DNA from 3 places in the Pueribacillus sp. YX66 genome. Region 1 is predicted to be linked to each of the others. Evidence: predicted binding sites of a transcription regulator. Region 1 holds the regulator's gene; each other region holds the start of a gene.

Evidence for each region. Region 1 encodes LexA, which represses DNA repair genes until DNA is damaged. Its sites were predicted from a motif close to CGAACATATGTTCG; they were not measured.
Region 2: a site for LexA is predicted at 5,018-5,031, ahead of uvrB (excinuclease ABC subunit UvrB). Genes of this name have one in related genera too.
Region 3: a site for LexA is predicted at 1,391-1,404, ahead of dinB (DNA polymerase IV). Genes of this name have one in related genera too.

The regions. Positions count from the first base shown of each region.
Region 1 covers NZ_JBEUEL010000012.1:58,525-66,173, forward strand. Annotated here, with positions in the region: gene spoVK (stage V sporulation protein K) at 1-718, shown strand, start outside; gene hflX (GTPase HflX) at 769-2,001, shown strand; gene ABU914_RS07470 (methionine gamma-lyase family protein) at 2,015-3,316, shown strand; gene ABU914_RS07475 (transglutaminase-like domain-containing protein) at 3,560-4,171, shown strand; gene ABU914_RS07480 (metallophosphoesterase) at 4,275-5,117, shown strand; gene ABU914_RS07485 (hypothetical protein) at 5,210-5,380, shown strand; gene ABU914_RS07490 (helix-turn-helix domain-containing protein) at 5,387-6,052, opposite strand; gene lexA (transcriptional repressor LexA) at 6,186-6,800, opposite strand; gene ABU914_RS07500 (DUF896 domain-containing protein) at 6,960-7,190, shown strand; gene tkt (transketolase) at 7,224-7,649, shown strand, end outside.
Region 2 covers NZ_JBEUEL010000001.1:32,983-40,631, reverse strand. Annotated here, with positions in the region: gene uvrA (excinuclease ABC subunit UvrA) at 8-2,872, opposite strand; gene uvrB (excinuclease ABC subunit UvrB) at 2,961-4,946, opposite strand; gene ABU914_RS00180 (hypothetical protein) at 5,068-6,267, opposite strand; gene ABU914_RS00175 (S41 family peptidase) at 6,539-7,649, opposite strand, start outside.
Region 3 covers NZ_JBEUEL010000014.1:8,285-15,933, forward strand. Annotated here, with positions in the region: gene ABU914_RS07900 (DegT/DnrJ/EryC1/StrS family aminotransferase) at 1-59, shown strand, start outside; gene dinB (DNA polymerase IV) at 102-1,337, opposite strand; gene ABU914_RS07910 (thioredoxin family protein) at 1,463-1,780, opposite strand; gene ABU914_RS07915 (hypothetical protein) at 1,939-2,133, shown strand; gene ABU914_RS07920 (YolD-like family protein) at 2,130-2,480, shown strand; gene ABU914_RS07925 (hypothetical protein) at 2,500-2,652, opposite strand; gene ABU914_RS07930 (hypothetical protein) at 2,778-2,909, opposite strand; gene ABU914_RS07935 (catalase) at 3,215-5,275, shown strand; tRNA gene ABU914_RS07940 (tRNA-Val) at 5,607-5,679, opposite strand; gene ABU914_RS07945 (YusW family protein) at 6,144-6,629, shown strand; gene ABU914_RS07950 (hypothetical protein) at 6,729-7,004, shown strand; gene ABU914_RS07955 (FbpB family small basic protein) at 7,042-7,191, opposite strand; gene ABU914_RS07960 (ArsR/SmtB family transcription factor) at 7,374-7,649, shown strand, end outside.

The DNA.
Region 1 (7,649 bases):
ATGCCGTAAAAAAGTCGGTTTGAAGCAAGAAAAACAGGCACTGCATATGTTATTTAAAGGTAATCCAGGCACTGGTAAAACGACAGTGGCACGATTGTTAGCGAAACTTTTCCACGATATGGACGTTTTATCAAAAGGACATTTAATCGAAGTGGAACGTGCAGATTTAGTTGGTGAATATATTGGGCATACGGCACAAAAAACGAGAGAACTTCTGAAAAAAGCGCATGGCGGGATTTTATTTATTGATGAAGCCTATTCATTAGCTAGAGGCGGGGAAAAGGACTTCGGAAAAGAAGCGATCGATACATTAGTGAAAGCAATGGAAGATAACCAGCATGAATTGATTTTAATTTTAGCAGGCTACCCAAAAGAAATGGATTACTTTTTATCGTTAAATCCAGGTATGCCTTCGCGGTTTCCAATTATTATGAACTTTGAAGATTATTCAAATGATGAATTAATCAAAATTGCAAGAAGTATGGCAAGGGAAAGAGACTATATGATGTCAACAGAAGCAGAATTAAAAATAAAGCATCATCTTGAGCGGTATCGAGCTGCGAACAAAAATTCATTTAGCAATGCTCGTTATGTGAGAAATATCATTGAAAAATCAATTCGAAAGCAAGCCGTACGTTTGTTAAAAGGTGAACAGTTTGACCGTCATCAGCTTATGACATTGCTAGCAGTAGACATTCAACTAGAAGATGATGCTTAACTTTGATATGATAAAAGTCAAAATTAAATGTGATGAAAGTAGGTTGTTGATTGGAAGAAAAAGCGATACTTGTTGGATGTGAGCTTCCTGATAATCATGAAAGATTTGCAGAGTCGATGAAAGAACTCGAAGCATTAACGAAAACAGTAAATGGTAAAGTCGTCGAGATGTTTACACAACGGAGGACACGAATTCATTCAGCTCATTATATTGGAAAAGGAAAGTTACAAGAAATTGTAACGTTTCTTAAAGGTGAAGAGATCGACCTTATTATATTTAACGATGAACTATCAGCAGGGCAACTACGAAACTTAACTGATATTCTCAATGTAAAAATTATTGATCGGACGCAACTTATTTTAGATATATTTGCATCCCGTGCACGTTCGAAAGAAGGAAAGTTACAAGTTGAATTGGCCCAACTTAAATATATGCTTCCACGCCTATTAGGAAAAGGTATTGTTTTGTCACGCCTTGGTGGCGGAATTGGAACGAGAGGGCCTGGGGAGACCCAACTGGAGACCGATCGGCGACACATTCGAAGAAGAATTCAAGCAATTGAGTCACATTTAAATAAAATTGTCCAACACCGATCTCGTTATAACGAACGAAGAAAAAAGAACGATGTTTTTCAAGTGACTCTTGTCGGCTATACGAATGCAGGAAAGTCAACGCTTTTTAACCGTCTTACGAGTGGTGATGCTTTTGAAGAAGATAAACTGTTTGCGACCCTTGATCCACTAACGCGAAAGCTTGATGCATATACAAAAATGAATGTATTATTAACCGATACTGTCGGATTCATTCAAGATTTACCAACTGAATTAATTGCGGCGTTTCGCTCAACATTGGAGGAAGTGACTGAAGCGGACCTCATTTTACACGTTATTGATGCTTCTCATGATCATTATATTGAACAAGAAGTAACGGTTAATCAATTACTTCGTGAACTTCAAGCTCATCACATACCAAAAATTAACGTTTACAATAAAAAAGATTTAATTCAACATAGCTTCTTTCCTTCGACATCTGAAGAGTCTATCCTTATTTCTGCATTTTCAGATGAAGATATGAGTCGGCTTATCAATCTAATTAAAGCGAAAATAGATTCTGAACTCGTTCCATATACGTTAGATGTCCCAGTGGAAGACGGTAAAACATTAGCTTTTTTGGAATCCAACACAGTTTTGTCTAATAAAACCTGGCTGGAAGATGAACAAAAGTTTATGATTACTGGATTAGCGCCGAAACATATCGCGCCATTGATTATTAATCATGATTAGAAAGGTGAAATATATGTACAAGCATCTAAAGTATGGACAACAGTTAAAAACATTCGTGGATCGAGCGGAAAAAATGACAGCACCGTTGATGAAACGAATCGATGATATTGCAGAGGAAAATCAATTTAGAGTGCTGCAAGCATTTCGAAACAATCAAGTGAGTGATTATCATTTTACTCCATCTACAGGATATGGGTATGATGATATTGGGAGAGATACCCTAGAACAAGTATACGCTGAAGTTTTCGGGGCAGAAGCTGCAATCGTTCGTTCACAAATGATGTCGGGCACCCATGCAATTGCCCTCGCGTTATATGGTGTGCTACGTCCAGGTGATGAACTACTTTACATAACAGGTGAACCTTATGATACATTGCATGAAGTGATTGGACTACGCGGTCGCAATAACGGTTCGTTGATAGATTTTGGAATTCGTTATAACGATGTGCCGTTAACGGAAGAAGGCGTTGATTACGAAAAAGTGAAAGCTAGTATTAACGAAAATACAAAAGTAATTGGGATTCAACGTTCGAAAGGATATACTAAGAGACCAGCGTTTACAATCGAAGATATAAAAGAAATGACATCATTCGTAAAATCAATCAAAGAAGATGTTATCGTGTTTGTTGATAATTGTTACGGAGAATTTGTAGAAGAGAAAGAACCTTGTCATGTCAACGTTGACTTAATTGCTGGCTCATTGATTAAAAATCCGGGCGGCGGTATCGTAAAAACAGGCGGGTATATCGCTGGACGAAAAGAATTAGTTAACCTATGTGCACAACGATTTTCTGCACCAGGTGTTGGAGCGGAAATTGGTGCGACATTATATAGTTTATTAGAAATGTTTCAAGGATTTTTTCTCGCTCCGTTTATCGTTGCCCAAGCGTTAAAGGGTGCTATTTTTACAAGTGCAATGGTGGAACAATTCGGTTATGAAGCATATCCAAAATGGAATGAAAAAAGGGGCGACCTCGTTCAGTCTGTTCAATTTAAAAATGCAGATGAAATGATAACGTTTTGCCAAGCCATACAATATGCATCTCCAATTAATGCCCATGTGACACCATATCCTAGTGAAATGCCTGGATACGATGACGAAGTTATTATGGCTGCAGGTGCATTTATTCAAGGTTCAAGTATTGAACTATCGGCAGATGGCCCCATTCGTCCTCCGTATATTGCTTATGTACAAGGTGGTCTTACATATAGTCACGTAAAAATTGCAATTTTGCATGCGCTAGATCTGTTAGCACAGAAGGGTTACTTGTCGCCTTTCACCAATGAACAAACAGAAGAAATTGGGAATAGTTGAGTTTGAGTGAGATGAAATGTGATTTTATTTAAAAGTCATATAGTTGCACCCCATCACAAAGAGGGTGCTTTTCTTTATTAAGTTTTGTTGCTTTTTAAAAACTACTATTGAACGAAGCTATGCAGTTCCATCGATCCGGAAAGTGAAGTATTTACGAAAAGAATGCTTTAAGTGAGAACATTGCTGTATAATAATTCTTAAATACTAATATTTATACACAATCATAAAGGAGAGATGCAGTCGATGAAGATGAGATGTGAGTCAGAAGAGTTAAAAGATTATTTACTCGAGTCAGAAGAAATTGACTATTCAAACCCTATTATTAAAGCAACGATAAAGGAACTTTTTAATCCATCTCAAACAGAAGCAGAAAAAGTACATATTGCATTTCAATTTGTTCGTGATGAAATATCTCATTCCTGGGATATCCAATCGCAGAGGGTGACTCGTAAAGCTTCAGAAGTAGTAAAATATAAAATGGGAATTTGCTATGCAAAATCAAATCTATTAGCAGCACTATTACGTTCTGAAGGGATACCCACAGGTTTCTGTTATCAACGTTTAATGTTATTTGATACTTCAGAAAAAGGATATTGTATTCATGCTTTGAATGCTGTCTATTTCCAATCTTATAATAAATGGGTTAGATTAGATGCTCGTGGAAATAAGAAAGGAGTTGATGCCCAATTTTCAATTGATGAAGAAAAAGTAGCTTTTCGCACTAAAACAGAGTTTGATGAAAAGGATTATCCTTTTATTTATGTGAAACCTCATCCAAAAACGATAGCGGTATTAAAGGAGCATACGAATATGTTAGAAGTGTATAAATATCATTTACCAGAAAGGTTAGAGTGATTTTAAAAAAGAATCATAAACACTTCAATTTTTTAATGATAAAATGAAAAAGTATGAATAAGCTTTATTAACTGTTATATGATTGGGGAAAGGTTTATGATAGATGACTAGGTTATTAACATCATTTGTCGTTTTCTTACTATTTGGATTATTTCTTTTTATTAATAATCACTGGATTACTGTGAGTAAGCATGAACTTTATTTTGACAGACTGCCAAACAATTTCTCTGGATTAAAAATTGTACACTTATCAGATTTACATGATGCGAACTTCGGGAAAGGCCAAAGTCGATTAATAAAAAAAATTAAGAATGAGAAACCCGATTTTATTTTTTTTACAGGCGATCTTATTGATAGTAACCGTTATGATTTAAATAAAAGTATACAAGTGATTAATGAATTAGTTGAAATGGCTCCTGTTTATTATGTAACGGGTAATCATGAAATTGCAACAAATGAAGTTGATAAGATTATAAAGTCTTTAAAGTCAAGAGGAGTGACGGTTTTACAAAATGAATCAGAAGTAATACAACGAGGACGTCAAAAAATTGTGATAGGTGGAATCGAAGATCCACTTATGCGTATATCTGAGCAGAAAGCTAAGAAAAAAATTGTAAAATCAAATATAGAACGTACATTTAAGAATGTTAATCATCAATCGATCTTTAAGCTACTATTATCACATCGACCAGAATATTTTAATATATATGCTCAACAGGACGTTGATGCTGTTTTTAGTGGACATGCTCACGGAGGACAAATTAGGATTCCTTTTGTAGGAGGTCTCCTTTCTCCTGGACAAGGTTGGTTTCCAACGTATACATCAGGTGTATATACATCTCGCTCAACAAACATGATTGTTAGCCGTGGACTTGGTAATAGCGTAATTCCGATTCGTGTATTTAATTTACCTGAAATCGTCGTGATTACATTAAAAAGTATATAATTCACAAAATGATTATTTTAACAGTATAGTTGTTTCCGAACGAAATATACTACGGGTAACGAGAAGGAAAGGTAAAAAAGGAGTGAGGAAATTTGGAGAAAGGAAGAAAACGAAAGCTAAAGAAAATTGCCGAAAAAGAGAAGAGCAAGGGGAGGAATCAACCGTTCTTAGACAACGAGAAAAACCAATTAAACGATAATAATCGACAAACAGTCTTATCTGAACAAGTTCGGTATGACAATGCCGACGACCTTTATAAATAACTTTAGTTAACTTTTTTCAGGTTTGAAATGTCCACAATACACCCCGTAAATTTCCACCTCATTAAATGGTACATTAATCGTTCGATAGTTCTTATTGTCACATATGAGAGTGTAGCTAGGGAATTGTGAAGTCCATGTAATGCGGCGAATCGTTCCAGTGTTTTCATTTATTAAACGAACAGCAACAATTTGCCCATTGTATTCAGGGTGATGATATTTTCGGAAAAACACAATATCATCATCATCAATGCTAGAACCTGACATTGAATCACCTTTCATCGTAATCGCAAAATCAGGTTGTGGACTTTTTTTAAAAGGGAAATAGACGTAATCAACGACATCGTTACTATCAAAAGAAGAGATTGATTCAAATACTGGGATTTTTTTGGGGAGATCGTGTAATAGAGTATCTTCCTTTTTTTCTTTGATTTCATCGATGTCGATTAGCCCGGCTTTATTAAGCAAATCATATATATCTAAATTATAGGCAGAAGCAATTTTCCGCAAAGAATTGATCGATGGCACAACTTTTTTGCCTGTTTTTCGGTTAATGCCTAATTCTAAATCGCGTATATAGGAATGACCGAGACCAGTTAATGAAGCCGCCTCTCGTAGTGATAATTTCTTTTCTGTTCTTATAGCTTCTAAAAAAGTACCAAGTTCGTTGCTCATAATGAATCCCCCCAACTGTATTGTATAAAATACAACACAAAGAAGCAAATTTGTATAGCAAACAACACAGAGATAAAGTATGTGTTTTAAACAACACAAAATTAATATAAAAAAAGCTGTTTTATTAACAGCTTCAATCAATTTCCCGATAAACACCGATGACTTTTCCTAATATTGTACAACTTTTTAAGTGTATTGGTTCCATCGTTATGTTTTCTGGTTGGAGTCGTATGTAATCTTTCTCTTTGAAAAATCGTTTTACAGTTGCCTCGTTTTCATCCGTCATTGCAACGACAATCTCGCCGTTGTTTGCGGTCGGTTGTTGTTTTACGAGAACATAGTCTTTGTTATATATGCCAGCATCAATCATACTGTCACCTTCAACAACGAGCATAAAAAGTGATTTATCCGGTGCGAAATTGTTCGAGAGTAAAAAATAATCTTCAATGTTTTCAATCGCTGTGATCGGTTGTCCTGCCGTTACTTTCCCTATAATCGGAACTTTAATACCTTCAGGATTCGTATCGTCCTCACTTTTATCCAAAATTTCAATTGCTCGTGGCTTCGTCGGATCTCGTTTAATAAATCCCTTTTTTTCTAAGCGAGACAAATGACCATGTACAGTTGAGCTTGATGCTAATCCAACTGCTTCTCCAATTTCTCTAACGGAAGGGGGATATCCTTTTGTTTTCACTTCATCTTTAATAAAATCTAAAATGGCTTGTTGTCGTTTTGAAATTTTGACCATAGTGCACCTCGTTTCCTAAAAATTGTTTTGTATAAGTATAACAGAATTAAACAGTTTATACAAACATAAGTTCTAGTATTTTTACTAATGGGAATTTATGTGCTCGTTATGTTAAAATGAAACAAGTTTATCGAGTAATGAAGGGGAGTTGACGGAAATTTGGAATTTGAGTTACGACGAATAAACGAATTAGCTAAAAAAGCAAAAACAAAAGGGTTAACAGCAGCCGAAAAGAAAGAACAAAAAAAACTTCGCGAACATTATTTAAAAAGGTTTCGACAAGCGTTTGAAAAGCAGTTACGTGGGGTTACAGTTATAGATGAAAAAGGAAATGACGTTACCCCTAAAAAAATAAAAACAGCTCAAAGAAATTTACGATATAAACATTAATAAATGATAGATATTAAGAGGAGTAGATAATAGATGGAAAATCAGGTTGAACAGCTTGCAATTAATACGATACGTACATTATCAATTGATGCAATTGAACGTGCGAATTCGGGTCACCCAGGGATGCCGATGGGTGCGGCTCCGATGGCATACACATTGTGGTCGAAAGCGATGAATCATAATCCCGAAAATCCACAATGGATAAACAGGGATCGGTTTGTATTGTCAGCCGGACATGGATCGATGCTATTATATAGTTTGCTTCATTTATTTGGTTATGACGTTACAATGGAAGATTTAAAAAATTTCCGGCAATGGGAAAGTAAAACGCCGGGTCACCCTGAATATCGTTATACGCCTGGTGTTGAAGCGACAACAGGTCCTTTAGGTCAAGGAATCGCAATGGCTGTTGGAATGGCCATGGCAGAACGTCATCTTGCTGCTACATATAACCGAGAC
Region 2 (7,649 bases), on a different contig from region 1:
ACCCCTTTTATGATTTCGTTACGTTCAATCTCGCTTCCGTCCGCTTGCGATCACGTTTTAAAATAGGTGCGAGATATTGACCCGTATAAGATTTTTTCACTTCAGCGACTTCTTCTGGCGTTCCGGTCGCAACGATCGTTCCGCCTTTGTCGCCACCTTCAGGACCTAGATCAATAATATAATCAGCCGTTTTAATGACATCGAGGTTGTGCTCAATAATAAGCACGGTATCGCCATTATCGACGAGCCGCTGTATCACTTTTAGCAAACGTGCAATATCGTCAGCGTGCAAGCCTGTCGTCGGTTCATCTAAAATGTATACTGTCTTTCCATTCGAACGACGATGAAGTTGGCTAGCCAGTTTGACTCGTTGCGCTTCTCCACCCGATAATGTCGTTGCAGGCTGACCAAGTGTAATATAGCTTAGACCGACATCAAATAGCGTCTGTAGCTTTCGTTTAATTTTCGGGATATTCGTAAAAAACTCCAATGCTTCTTCTACCGTCATACTTAAGACATCAGCAATGTTTTTCCCTTTATACACCACTTCTAACGTTTCACGGTTGTATCGTTTTCCGTGACACACTTCACACGGAACGTAAACGTCCGGAAGAAAGTGCATCTCAATTTTTATGATGCCATCCCCGCGACACGCTTCACAGCGTCCCCCCTTCACGTTAAAACTAAAACGACCTTTTTTATAGCCTCTCACTTTCGCTTCATTCGTCTCCGAAAACACATCACGTATGTCATCAAATACGCCCGTATATGTTGCAGGATTGGAACGCGGAGTTCGTCCGATTGGGGATTGATCAATGTCAATAACTTTCTCAAGCTCTTCCAAACCTTTTATATGCTTATGCTTGCCTGGTTTTACTTTTGCTCGGTTTAAGGATTGCGCCAATTTTTTATATAAAATTTCATTAATGAGCGTGCTTTTTCCTGAACCTGATACACCGGTAATGCATGTAAAGACACCGAGCGGGATTTTGACATCAATTTTTTTCAAATTGTTTTCAGCAGCACCTTTAATTTCAAGAAATCGTTTCGTTTCTTTACGACGTTCAACAGGAATCGGAATGAATTTTTTTCCTGATAAATATTGTCCTGTAAGTGATTCGTCATGCTCAATAATTTCTGCGGGTGTCCCTGCTGCTATAATTTGACCCCCATGGGCACCAGCGCCTGGGCCAATATCGATAATGTAATCAGCAGCCATCATCGTATCTTCGTCATGTTCAACGACAATGAGTGTATTTCCGAGATTTCGCATCTCTTCAAGTGCAGAAATTAATCGATCGTTATCACGTTGATGAAGCCCGATGGACGGTTCATCTAATACGTAAAGGACACCCATTAATCGTGAACCAACTTGAGTTGCAAGCCGAATGCGCTGTGCCTCTCCACCTGACAATGTCCCTGCCGAACGACTTAACGTTAAGTATTCAAGTCCAACGTTTTGTAAAAAGCCGAGTCGGTCTAAAATTTCGCGAAAGATAAGCTGTCCAATCGCTTTTTCTTTCTCAGAAAGCGTTAAATGACTAAAAAACTCAAACGCCTCATTAATTGATAAGTCTGTCACTTCTCCGATATGTCGCTTGTTAATTTTAACAGCAAGTGCTTCTTTTTTTAGTCGGTACCCTTTGCAAGATGGACATGGCTTTTCGGTCATATACCCTTCCATTTGATCACGAATAAAATCAGACGTCGTATCTTTATAACGTCTTTCAATGTTTCGAACGACACCTTCGAAAACGATATTGTTCTCACGAACTTGACCGAACTCACTCTCATAGCGAAAATAAATGAGCTCCCCGTTACTTCCGTATAAAATTTTGTCAAGTTGCTCTTTCGGTATATCTTTTACTGGCACATCCATATCGATGTCATAATGATCGCAGACTGCTTTCAGAAGTTGCGGATAAAATTGCGAGCTCGTCGGTTTCCATGCCGCAATCGCATGTTCATTTAATGTTAAATCGGGGTTCGGTATGATGAGATCAACATCAACTTCAAGCTGCTGTCCGAGCCCATCACACGTTGAACAAGCACCAAAAGGACTGTTAAAACTAAACAGTCGTGGCTCTAAATCTCCAATTGTAAAACCACAATGCGGACATGCATGGTGTTGATTAAAAAGCAATTCCTCCTCGCCAATCACATCGACAATGACACGACCGTCTGTCAACTCTAATGCCGTCTCAAGTGAATCAGCTAGACGCGTTTCAATTCCCTCTTTCACGACGATGCGGTCGACAACAACTTCAATCGAATGCTTTTTATTTTTATCAAGTGAAATTTCATTAGAGATTTCATGCATTTCTCCATTTACACGAATACGTACGAAGCCTTGCTTTTTAATCTCTTCAAAAACTTTCACGTGCTCACCTTTTCGGCCAGAAACGACAGGCGCTAAAATTTGTAGCCGCGTTCTTTCCGGAAATACCATCACCCGATCAACCATCTGTTCAACTGTTTGTGAAGTAATTTCAACACCGTGTTTTGGACAAATCGGGCGACCGATACGTGCATATAGCAAACGCAAATAATCATAAATTTCTGTTACAGTTCCAACGGTTGAACGCGGATTCCGACTCGTCGTCTTCTGATCGATCGAAATCGCAGGTGATAATCCTTCAATCGAATCGACGTCTGGTTTATCCATCTGACCGAGAAACTGTCGTGCATACGCGGATAATGATTCTACGTAACGCCGTTGACCTTCCGCGTAAATCGTATCAAACGCAAGCGAAGACTTTCCGGATCCTGATAATCCTGTTACAACGACGAGCTGATCGCGAGGAATTTCGACATCAATATTTTTTAAATTGTGGACGCGGGCACCTTTAACAACGATCTTGTCTACTGCCATCTACTCCATCCTTCCTATTCAATTACAACGTTCTCCACTAAAACGACGCAAATTTTTCCGTTAAAGCTTCTTTTAAACAAACGTTTGATTAAGTCGATCGTTCTGCTTGTAATTCTAACATTAAATCGCGAAGCTCTGCCGCACGTTCAAACTGCAAATCTCGAGCCGCTTGCTTCATTTCTTTCTCTAACGATTGAATGAGCGTCTCTCGTTCCTTTTTTGACATTTTTGTTAATGATTTTTCTGTCGTGTACGTTTCCAATTCTTCAGCAACTTTAGTCGCCCGGATGACGTCACGTATTTCTTTTTGAATCGTTTGCGGTGTAATGCCATGCTTTTCGTTAAATGCTTCTTGAATCGTCCGACGACGCTTCGTTTCTGAAATCGCTACGTCCATCGACCTTGTTATCGTATCCGCATACAAAATAACGTGCCCATTCGCGTTCCGTGCCGCTCGTCCAATAGTTTGAATAAGCGATTGTTCGGAACGGAGAAAACCTTCTTTATCCGCATCGAGAATTGCAACGAGTGAAACTTCAGGTATATCAAGACCTTCTCTAAGCAAGTTAATCCCGACGAGAACATCAAACACACCGAGCCTTAAATCACGAATAATTTCAATCCGCTCTAACGTTTTAATTTCAGAGTGCAAATACCGAACTTTAATATCCATTTCAGTTAAATAGTCGGTTAAATCTTCCGCCATTTTTTTCGTTAACGTCGTAATAAGCACACGCTCGTCTTTTTTTACGCGCTCCTGAATTTCATCGAGCAAGTCATCGATTTGTCCTTTTGTTTTACGGACATCGATCGTCGGATCTAATAAGCCAGTCGGGCGAATAATTTGTTCGACCATTTCTGGAGTATGTTCACGCTCGAACGGCCCAGGTGTCGCTGAAACGAAAACAGCTTGATTTACCTTTTTCTCAAATTCTTCAAACTGAAGTGGGCGGTTATCCAATGCGGATGGAAGTCGAAATCCATGATCGACAAGCACTTGCTTACGGGCTCGGTCTCCATTATACATACCGCGAATCTGTGGTAATGTCACGTGAGACTCATCAACCATGACGAGCCAATCTTTCGAAAAATAATCGAGTAGCGTGTACGGAGTTGCCCCCGCTTCGCGAAACGTCAAATGTCGGGAATAGTTTTCAATCCCTGAACAAAACCCCATTTCACTCATCATTTCAAGATCATAACGGGTACGTTGTTCGAGACGTTGTGCCTCTAACAATTTGTTTTCTGCTTTTAGCTCTTTCAGCCTTTCCTCTAGTTCTTCTTCAATTCGTTTAATCGCTAACTTCATTTTTTCTTCCCGCGTGACGAAGTGAGACGCTGGAAAAATAGCAACGTGCTCACGTTCACCAAGAATTTCTCCTGTTAACGCATCAACCTCGGTCATCCGATCGATCTCATCTCCAAAAAATTCAATCCGAATACAATGTTCGTCACGTGAAGCTGGAAAAATCTCAACAATATCACCACGAACACGAAACGTCCCCCGTGTAAAATTAACGTCATTCCGCTCATACTGAATATCAACGAGTTCACGTAGTAACTCATTACGATCTTTTTCCATACCGATCCGTAAAGACAAAACAAGCTCTCGATATTCTTCGGGTGAACCTAAACCATAAATACACGAGACACTCGCAACGATGATGACATCTTCCCGTTCAAATAATGCACTCGTCGCGGAATGTCGAAGTTTATCAATTTCATCGTTAATGCTTGCATCTTTTTCAATATACGTATCTGATTGCGGTACATACGCTTCAGGCTGATAATAATCGTAATAGCTCACGAAATATTCAACCGCATTGTTCGGAAAAAACTCTTTAAACTCGCTATACAATTGTCCAGCGAGTGTTTTGTTATGTGCGATAACGAGTGTCGGCTTATTCACTTGTTGAATTACGTTAGACATCGTAAACGTTTTACCCGTTCCCGTCGCTCCGAGTAAAGTTTGATATCGTTTACCCTCTTTTATCCCTTTGACAAGCTTTTCAATGGCTTCAGGCTGGTCACCAGCAGGTTTATAGTTAGACACAAGCTCAAATTGATTACTCACAACGAACCCTCTCTATTTCCGTTTAATTTAATCTAATTATAACACGAATACATAGTGTAATAACACTATAACGAACTGATATTCGGTATCTAAAATAAGGAAAACCTGAGATTGAGATTTCTCAGGCTTCTTCTGCTTCACTATATTTGGCACGCGGCTTATCCACAAACAATAAGCCAAGTGCATGATGCTCATTTTCGTACAGGGCCCGCTGTTCAAAACGAAGTTCCCCGTGTTCATCCAAGACATCGAGTTTAAAAAATGTCGGGCTTGTTTGCAACGCTTCATAAAATTGAATCGCATTATTCACTTCAATCCCATTCACGCGACGTATTACTTCACCTACCTTTACATTCATGTCTGCAGCTGGGCTTTTAGGAACGATTGCTAAAATTTGCACGCCTTGATTACGTAGCGTATACAATGCTGGTCGACGTGCATTTTGCTTACGTTCGTGAACATATAACGCCACCCGACAAAAACTTAATAAAGCCATTCCGAGAAAAGCTATGACAAGCCAGTCATAAAGAAGTGCAAAAACCGCTAGTGGAAGAGCAACAAAAGCAATGACTGCTAGACGTTTTCCATCTCGCCTCAGTGCTCTAACAGGTAAATCATACGTTTGGAACTGCTCGTAACCGATAAGAAACGGAACAAATATAAATGCAAAAGATTCACCCATTCCGAAAAATGGCCACCACTCTAATCTCTCTAGTCCAGAGCCAGGAATTAATAAAAACGTCGGTACGAGCCAAAGACTCTCGGTCGCAAAACCACCAATCGGTTTTCCGCGCTTGCCTATCACTCTTCTCGGCGATGAGCTTCGTTTTGCTTGAAACATAATGAGCATGGCTTCGGCGATAAGGAAAATAGTCATGAGCAAAAACAAATACGGAAGAAATGCAACTTGAATGCCTTCCATCCAGCGATTCAGCACAGCGTGATTTACTTCCCACTTCGGCATAAAAACAATAATTACAGTTGTAAAAAAAATGACAAATGCTGGAGAGAGAAAACGCGGGCGTAACGTTAAGCCGAATAACATCGTCACCGCCATAAGTAGAACAATAATCCCTTCAGAAAGCATAAGGCCGAGCCCAATAAACAGTCCATACAATATAAATCCAGCAATGAGCCCGGGGATGAGCATTTGATACAAATTAGTGACGACATCATACACGCGTGTATGAAAATGAAGCCGTTCTTTATGGATCCGGCGAAAAGCAAGTACAAACGATAAGATAAATGCCATATAAAAAACAGGATTCATAAATAATCTTAAAAAACCATAGCCGAGTTCTGTCAAAAAAGCGAGTACCATGCCTTAACCTCCAACACCGTAATTCTGTTAGTCAAAACCTACCGAAGCAGTAACGATGTTTTGCTGTCATCGTTCTTTCCATGCACTATTCGTACGGTTCAAGTTACATCGTGTCAAACATATAAAAAATTAGGAAGCGAAGTATTGTTCATGAAAAGAAAAAACTCGCCCCAAATGTTAACTAGGGGCGTTTCTATCATCATATCATATCGCTAATATAACTACTTCGACGACATATTTAAAACTCCTGCATGAACTTCAAAAATAGATTTCATTCAGCAATCAACTCAATCGCAGTTTGTAATTGTGTGTCATTTTCGTGTGTGCGAATTTGCTCAAGAACTTGTTCTTGTAGTTTACTTGCTGTTTCTTCATCAATTTTACCGGTAGTTGGCAAATCAAATGTTTCCTGAAATGCGAGGACTGCTTTTTCCGTTTGCTTGCTAAAGTATCCATCTGTTCGACCTGGAGCAAATCCTAATCCATCAAGCATCAGTTGAGCACTTTTAATTTGTTCATTGTTCATATCATAAGCAAATGGTTCCTCTGTCACGGTCAACGGGCTCGTATAGTAGTAATCTGGCTGACGTACAGGAACTGTTGGCTCAACACCTTTTTCATGAATCCAATTTCCATCTGGTGTTAACCATTTAAACATCGTCAATTTTAACTGACTTCCGTCTCCTAAATTCACTGTTTGTTGTACAGTTCCTTTTCCGAACGAATTCGTACCTACTAAGTCGTATCCCGCATTTTCTTTCAATGCAGCAGCTAAAATTTCGGAAGCTGAAGCACTCCCCTCATCGATTAATCCAACGATCGGGTAAGGTTTTTTCTCTTTAAGTTGTGAAACGGACTGTTTCTTATTTCCTTCACGATCTTCAATCAAAATGTACGGTTTCGTGTTCGGAATAATGAGTTGAGCAATGTCTTCAACACTTTGCAAATAACCTCCTGGATTTCCGCGTACGTCAATGACGAGTCCGTCAATCTTCGTAGCTTCCAGCTTTTTTAATTCTTTTTCAAAATCAGCAGCTGTTTCTTCAGAAAATGATGTGATTTCAATAATTCCGACCGTTTTTCCGTTCACTTCCTGTTGTTCGGCATATACTGTTTCAATCGGAATTTCATCACGTTTTACTTTAATATCAATCGTGTTTGATTGACCCGCTCTTTCAATTCCTAATGTCACGTACGTTCCTTTTTCACCACGAATTTTCAATACGGCTTCATATAAGTCAAGGCCTTCGGTTGGCTCACCATCGATCGTAATCACTTTATCGTTCGGCTTCAAACCAGCTTTCTCAGCTGGAGAGTCTTTGAACGGAGCGACGATCGTTACTTTTCCGTTTTGCATGCTCACTTCCGCGCCAATTCCTTCA
Region 3 (7,649 bases), on a different contig from region 1:
CAACGTTATCTGATGAAGATGTAGAACGTATAACTGCAGCTGTTTTAAGTTGTTTGTGACCATCGTTGTTTTATTGTTTCAAGTGCTGTTCACCATTCGATTCACTTATAATGTCCACCAATTTTTGCTGCCCGCTCAAATGCTTGACCTGCATTTGTAAGAGAAGAAGCACGTACAATTGAGGTCGGACCATATTTGTTAAACAGATGATCGAGTGTTTGATTTAAGCGTTCTTGTTTTAAGGCGGTTTCCAGATCAAATAAGCTTAGTTGCAAAGAAAAATCTGATTGAAGTTGTGAAAGTGTTACACCGATGCTTCGAATCGGAAACTTATTCCAATGAGCTTGAAACAGCTTACATGCGGCCTTAAAAATTGTTAATCCATCATTCGTTGGCGAGGACAGTTTCATTTGTCGGTTGAAACCGGCTGGAAACTCAAAGCTTGCTCCCCGTACAGCAACTGAGACTGTCGAGCCTCTGTAATGTTTCGTTCGTGCTCTTCGTGCTACTTCTTCACTCAGTTCAAGCAAAACGACTTTAATGTCATTTAATCGTTTATAATCACGAGGCAATGTCATATGATGCCCGACCGCTTTTTGCTCATCATGCGTATGCAGTGTTACCGGAGAATGGTCAATTCCGTTTGCTGTAAGCCAGAGTAAATGTCCGTTAATTCCCCACCGTTTTTTTAATTTTTCTAAAGGAAAAGTCGCTAAATGACCAATTTGGCGAATACCCATGTTTAATAAATGTTTTTCCATGCGATGACCGACTCCGAACATTTTCCCGATAGGAAGTGGCCATAGTTCTTTTTTTAAGTTCGTGTGTGCTAAATGAAAAATGCCATTCGGACTTTTTTTCGCGAAGTGATCACATGCCATTTTTGCAAGTACTTTGTTTGGACCGATGCCAACCCGTGCAACTACACCAGTTTTATTTAAAATTTCGGATTTAATGCTTTGTGATATGGTGAAGGAATTACCAAATAATTTTTGGGTTACGGTAACGTCAAGAAATTGTTCATCAACTGAATAAGGTTCTACGAGATCGGTAAAGGTCTCCAATATTTCTGTAATTTGGCAAGAAACTTCAAGATATCGTTGCATTCTTGGTCGGATAATTACAGCTTCGGGGCATTTTTGTTGAGCTTCCCATAGTCTTTCTGCATTTTTAACTCCGTATTGCTTTGCAAGTGGGCAAGCGGCAAGGACAACGCCACTTCGCTTTTTAGGATCTCCAGATACGATTACCGGTTTTTCTCGTAAGTGTGGATTATCTGCTTTTTCAATCGAAGCGTAAAACGATTGCATATCAACGAGAAGGATTTGCTTATTCATAGTTAGAAAACACTCCCCTGAAAAGGAACATATGTTCACAATCTCATTATACACAAACGCTAGTTCGATTATCAATGGTAATTTTTGAAAAAATAAACCCGCAAACATTAGGCTGCGGGTAAAAGTTACGCTTCAAAATGGTTAAAAAAGTTGCGAACATCGTCAGGTGTTTTTGCATAGGCACTATGTAAGTGTGCTTTCTTTTCGCCGTTTTGAAAAATTAACAAGCTTGGAATTCCTAATACTTCATATTTTTCACCGATCTGAGGAAATTCATCACGGTCAATGACATACCACTTATACTCATAGTCTTTCACAATATCATCGATAAACATGTCGAGACGTTTGCAATCAGGACACCATGTCGTTTCGAATTTCAAGACGACAGGCTTTGGACTATTTATCGTTTTATGAAACGCTTCTTCAGTCGTAATTTTTTCCATCAGTATCACAATTCCTTTCAGTGAAGTAAATGATTCATTACTAAGGATACCAAACGAAGCTCTGCATGGAAATAAAAACACTGTTTGTTAAAATGTTCCAGTAGAAATGAAACGTACGTTCGTATATAATGAATGCGAAATGTAAGGAGGAGCGTTTTATGAGTATTTTTTATGAGTACGGGACGATTGTTGAACTCATTTATATCGATCGCCATGAAAGACTGAGTCAGCGAAAAGTGTTTATTTTATCTGAGCGAAATGACAGTCTACTCGCTTACTGCTATACAAAAAGAAGGATTCGTTCCTTTTTACTGAACAATATTTTAGGGGTGAGAAAGGTGAATACTTTATGACATTCAAACCATCAAAGATTACACCAGGATTTAATTTAACATGGGAAAGCAGCCGCATGATGCTGCCGGAGCACGTTGCCATGTTACAACAGCGAAAACAACTTCAGCGCAAAAGAAGCAAGCCGGAGCTAGATATGCAGGCGATTGAAGAACTTGAATGTAAAATACAAAGCTTAGTTGAGCAGAAGAAAGAGGCTGTTATTACAGTATTTGAGGAATTCGGTAACTGCGTATATTTAGGCAAAATTGCGAAAATAGATCCAGTAATGCGGAGAATAAAACTTGTCAGAGATGGCGAAGACATCTGGATAAAATTTGATGAGATTATTGAGATTGAAGAAAAGTAAAAGCTAGTCCAAACTAGCTTTATTTAAACAATCGTCTCAACGCTTTTCCAGTTGTTTTTCCAGTAACTCTCCTAGCTACTCTTTTTCCGACTGTTCCCTTTTTTATAGCATTGACATCACCAAGTATTTTCGAAAGTGTATAAAGAAAGCCGCGAGTTTTTTGAATGGACATGGCGTCACCTTCCTAATAACATAAGAATAATCTCTCAAACATTCATTTACTCCCAAAACTTCGGAAAAAGCCTTTCTCAAAGTTTCAGGCAAAGACATCGGTAAGCAAGCTAGCCGGTCTGCAATTTACATAAGTAACATGACCATTAAAACAAGACCGACAATTAGCAAAACGAGAATTCCAATACCAATTGCCATTAAACCGCGAGGATTGGGAGAATCATTTGATGTCTTTTTCTTTTCTTGATTTTCACTCATGCTAACCCTCCGTATTTAAAACGATATTTTCATTTTACCGTATCTAACTATTAAAATCATCCTTCTTTTTTAAAATTTGGAAACTGAACATTTTTTGTAGATTGCAACATTGTGAAACGGAAGATAAGAGGTTAGGGTAGAACGTTCGGCTTGTGAGCTCATCCTTATAAACACGAGCATTATATTATGTAGACGGTATTACTATAAATCTAATGGTGCAAATCGAAAAAAACGTTCTAGGTCTAAAAAATTCCTGTATGTATATATATGTAAATAAATATTAAGCGCAAGGGTGGGGTCATGACGTGGATGATAAGTCATCAAAAAACGAAAAGCGTTTAGTCAATGATGCTAAACAAGAGCAATTAGATCGGTATCGGGTACAAAACAAAGGAAAACCGATGACTACGAAAGAAGGATTAAAAGTCTCAAATGACGAGGAAATTTTAAAAGCTGGTGTACGTGGTCCAGGTTTAATTGAAGACTTCTATTTTTTGGAAAAATTTGGTCACTTTAATCGAGAAGAAATCCCAGAAAGGGTCGTTCATGCAAGAGGTTACAGTGCCCATGGGGAATTTGAATGTTATCAATCGATGAAGCATGTGACAAAAGCTGGTTTTTTACAGGAAGCTGGTAAAAAGACGCCATTGACTGTTCGTTTTTCTACCGTACAAGGCCCTAAAGGTTCCTATGACACAGCGAGAGATTTACGGTGTAAAGGTGTTAAATTTTATACAGAAGAAGGAAATTACGATTTGACTACGATTGCCATGCCTGTTCTCATTGTTCAAGATCCTTTGAAGTTTCCGGATATGATTCACGCATATCAATCGAAGCAAGATGATGATATCCCAACGGCTACTGGGGCCCATGACCGTTTTTGGGATTATGTCGCGAATAATCCAGAATCGCTACATATGGTGACATGGATTATGTCTGATCGCGGTCTCGTAAGAAGTTACCGTATGATGGAGTCCTGGTCAATTAATACGTATTTATTTATTAATGAACAAGGGGTTGCAACCTTTGTTCGATTCGTTTGGAAGCCGGTACTTGGTGTTCATTCCCTACTGCAAGATGAGGCGATTAAAATCGGTGGCCTCGATCCCGACTTTCATAGAAAAGATTTAAGAGAAGCGATTGCAAAGGGGGCTTATCCAGAATATGAATTAGGCGTGCAGCTTATTCCAATGGAGGATGAATTTAAATACGACTTTGATATTCTCGATCCAGCAAAATTTTGGCCTGAAGAGCTTATTCCAGTACAAATCATTGGAAAAATGACGTTAAATCGAAACATTGATAATTACTTTACAGAGTCAGAACAAGTCGCATTTAACCCAGCCAATGTCGTTCCAGGAATCGGTTTTTCTAACGACCCTGTTTTACAAGGAAGGTTATTTGCTTATCGAGATACGCAACACCATCGTCTAGGCAGTGCAAATTATGATGAATTACCAATTAATCGTCCCCTCTGTCCGTTTCATAACAATACACGAAGAGGTGTGATGAGGCAGCGAATTGATGTCGATCAAGTCAACTATCATCGAAATTCATTAGCGAATAATACACCGTATACGACACCTCCAGAAGAAGGGGGATATGCTCATTATCCGAAAAGAGTGGAAGGGCATGTTATCCGAGGTCGAAGTAAGTCGTTTAACGATTTCTTTTCGCAGACGAGAATCTTTTGGAATAGTTTAACACCAGTTGAAAAACAACACACGATAGAAGCATTTAGCTATCAGCTCGGAAAAGTAAGAAGTGAATCTGTACGGCAGCAAAACGTTAACTTATTAGTTAATGTAGACAAAAATTTAGCAAATATTGTTGCTGATAATATTGGTGTTAATCGGCCGACTGGAACACACGTACCCGTATCGACAAAATATCCATCCCTTAGCCAGACTAGCACACCAAAATACGCTTACACACAAAAAGTTGGTGTATTAATAGATGATGGTTTTAACGGTAGAGAAGTTACAAATGTGCTTAACTTTTTACGACAAAGTGGAGTTTTTGTTGTCATCATTAGTTCTACGCTAGGTTCGGTCACAGGTAATGATGGGACAAAATTGAAAGTGGATGAAACGTTCATAACAACAAGTCCTTATCTCGTTGACTCCCTTTATGTCGTCGGAGGACGTTCCAAAAATCAAAACAAATTTAATTCTGATGTTACGTATTATGTACATGTAGCATATAAACATTATAAGCCTATTGGAGTGGCTTCAAGCGGAAAAACTTTTGTTCGCGCATCGGAAAAGAACAATTTAGCTGGCGTTGTTTTCGCGGAAAATAATCAAAACTTCGGAAAAGACTTTATCTCTGCTATTCAACAGCAACGTTTTTGGAATAGGAAATAATGCTGATAAAGAAGGAGCGTCAAAGAAAAGTAAACACTCTTTCAAGTTTATTTTTGTATTGAGTTCTTCATTCCGCACCAATTTAAATTCAGCTCTTTATTGTTCATGTGATTCTCAAAATTTCAATGTCACTTCATATTTTCAAAAAAGATAGCTAAGCGCAACATGTGCGTCAATTAACTTCACTATCATTTACTAAACTGAAGTAAGCTTAAAGTATCTATGTCCCTTCGAGAGCTGGAGGAAAGTTAAAGATAGATTTCTACATTTCTCAAATTTTTTTAAAAGATAAATAAAATAACCACTTCATTTTTATGAAGTGGTTGATTTATGACCCGTACTGGGCTCGAACCAGTGACCTCTACCCTGTCAAGGTAGCGCTCTCCCAACTGAGCTAACGGGTCATTTTGCTGACAGATATAAATATATTAAATTAATGAGGACTTGTCAATGGATTATTTTTACATTTTAACAATTTTGTATGTTATTATTAAAAAGCTTTCGCGATACCGAATCACTATCATGTTTTCATTAAGAGTTTAAAAATTACGCTCATAGGAAATAGTGAAGACGATACGAAAAAGGTAACGTCAAAAGATTTATGAAAACTCTCCGAAAATTGAAGGCTTGACATTGAGCCTCCACGAGCATGACTCTTTACGTAAAGACGCAGCAATCCTGTTGCGTAAGGCTTTATAGCCTATCATTCTCGTCACTCAATGTAAAGCCTCAGCGGGAAAATGATGTTAAGCTCCTCTCATAAAGGAGGGAGAACACTTTTTGCCCTTAAGTTCATTAATACCAAGGGCTTTACAGTTTTTCATTAAAAAACTTTTGACAATACAACGAAAAAAGAGGGAGTGTAAGAATGAATAAATTTTTCAGTATCGTTTTCATGCTTGGATTTGCCCTTGTCGCATGTGCACAGGACAATACAGCGCCAGACAACCCGACGATTAATGAAGAGCCTAGGATAGACAACACGAATGATTCAAATGAAGAGAACAATGAGATAACCGAAAAAATCGATGAGCTTCCTTTTAACAAGTTTGAGCTTGATGTTGACTATGATGACAAATTTGATGTTGAAGTGGAACTTGAACGAAATCCTAGCGGAAACATTGATGTTGAATACCGTGATGAACGTAAAGGTGTTGATGAAAGAGGAGGAGAAGCGTTTCATTTACTATATGAGAAGTTAAAAAATCTAGACATCGATCAAAACTTAACTGATGACGAAGTGATTGCTAACGTCCTACAAACGTTTGAGTTAAATAGAGATTATACAGAACTTGACTTAGTCATCGTTTTTAATGATGGAACAAGAAGAGAGTATATTGACGAAAAAAAATAAACAATGACGTAAATTTCACATTTATAAAGACCTTTTGTGCGGAAAATATAGTAAAATGCCATATAAAGAAAACAATATAATAAAGAGTGAGGAGTTCATATGGCAAAACGTATATTTCTTGCACTATTACTAATGTTTATTTTTCCGATACAACAAATCGAAGCGAAATATGAATTAAAAGTAGCTGAAAACGAATCCATAAATGTTAACACGACTATGGTGGTAGTTGCAGATGATATTGAAGGGAAAGTTCCTGCAAAAGAAGCCCACGAAAATTCAGAGAAGTGGGTAAACATCTTTTTAATCGTTATTTTTATACTTGCTGCAGTTGGCTTAACAGCAATCGGAATTGTTATCTTTAAAAGCAAAAAATAAAACCTGATTCTTAGCGAAGAATCAGGTTTTATTATACTTATGAGCCTGTTTTAGTATATTTAGCACGTCTAGCGTACTTTTCATCAAGTCTTTTTTCAATCGCTTCCATTTCTTTATCATTTCTCATTAGTTCTTTTTTATTTTCGTTTACAAGATCTTTAAATGTTAACATTTTTACTCTTCTCATGTTAACTCTCACACTCCTAAGCTTATTTTGTAGAGCGACTTATTATCTATCTTTATTATATCCCGAATCGTGGATATTTAATCACATAATTATTAAAATTGTTTGAACTTTATAATGTTTTCGATATTGGTTGCATGTTTTTTCATATGAACATATACTCATATAGAGGAGATGAATTTTACATGAAAGATGAGATTGATAATCGACAAAATGAGCTAGATGAAGAAACGTTATATTTAGTTTCGCAAACATTTAAGGCACTATCTGATCCGACAAGAATACGTATTCTTGTTTTACTTTCACAAAAAGAATGCTCGGTTAATGAAATTGCACATACACTTTCACTTTCTCAATCATCAGTTTCACATCAACTTCGTCTATTAAAAAACTTACGTCTTGTTAAATTTAGAAGAGAGGGGACATCCTTATACTATTCCCCTGATGATGAACACGTAATG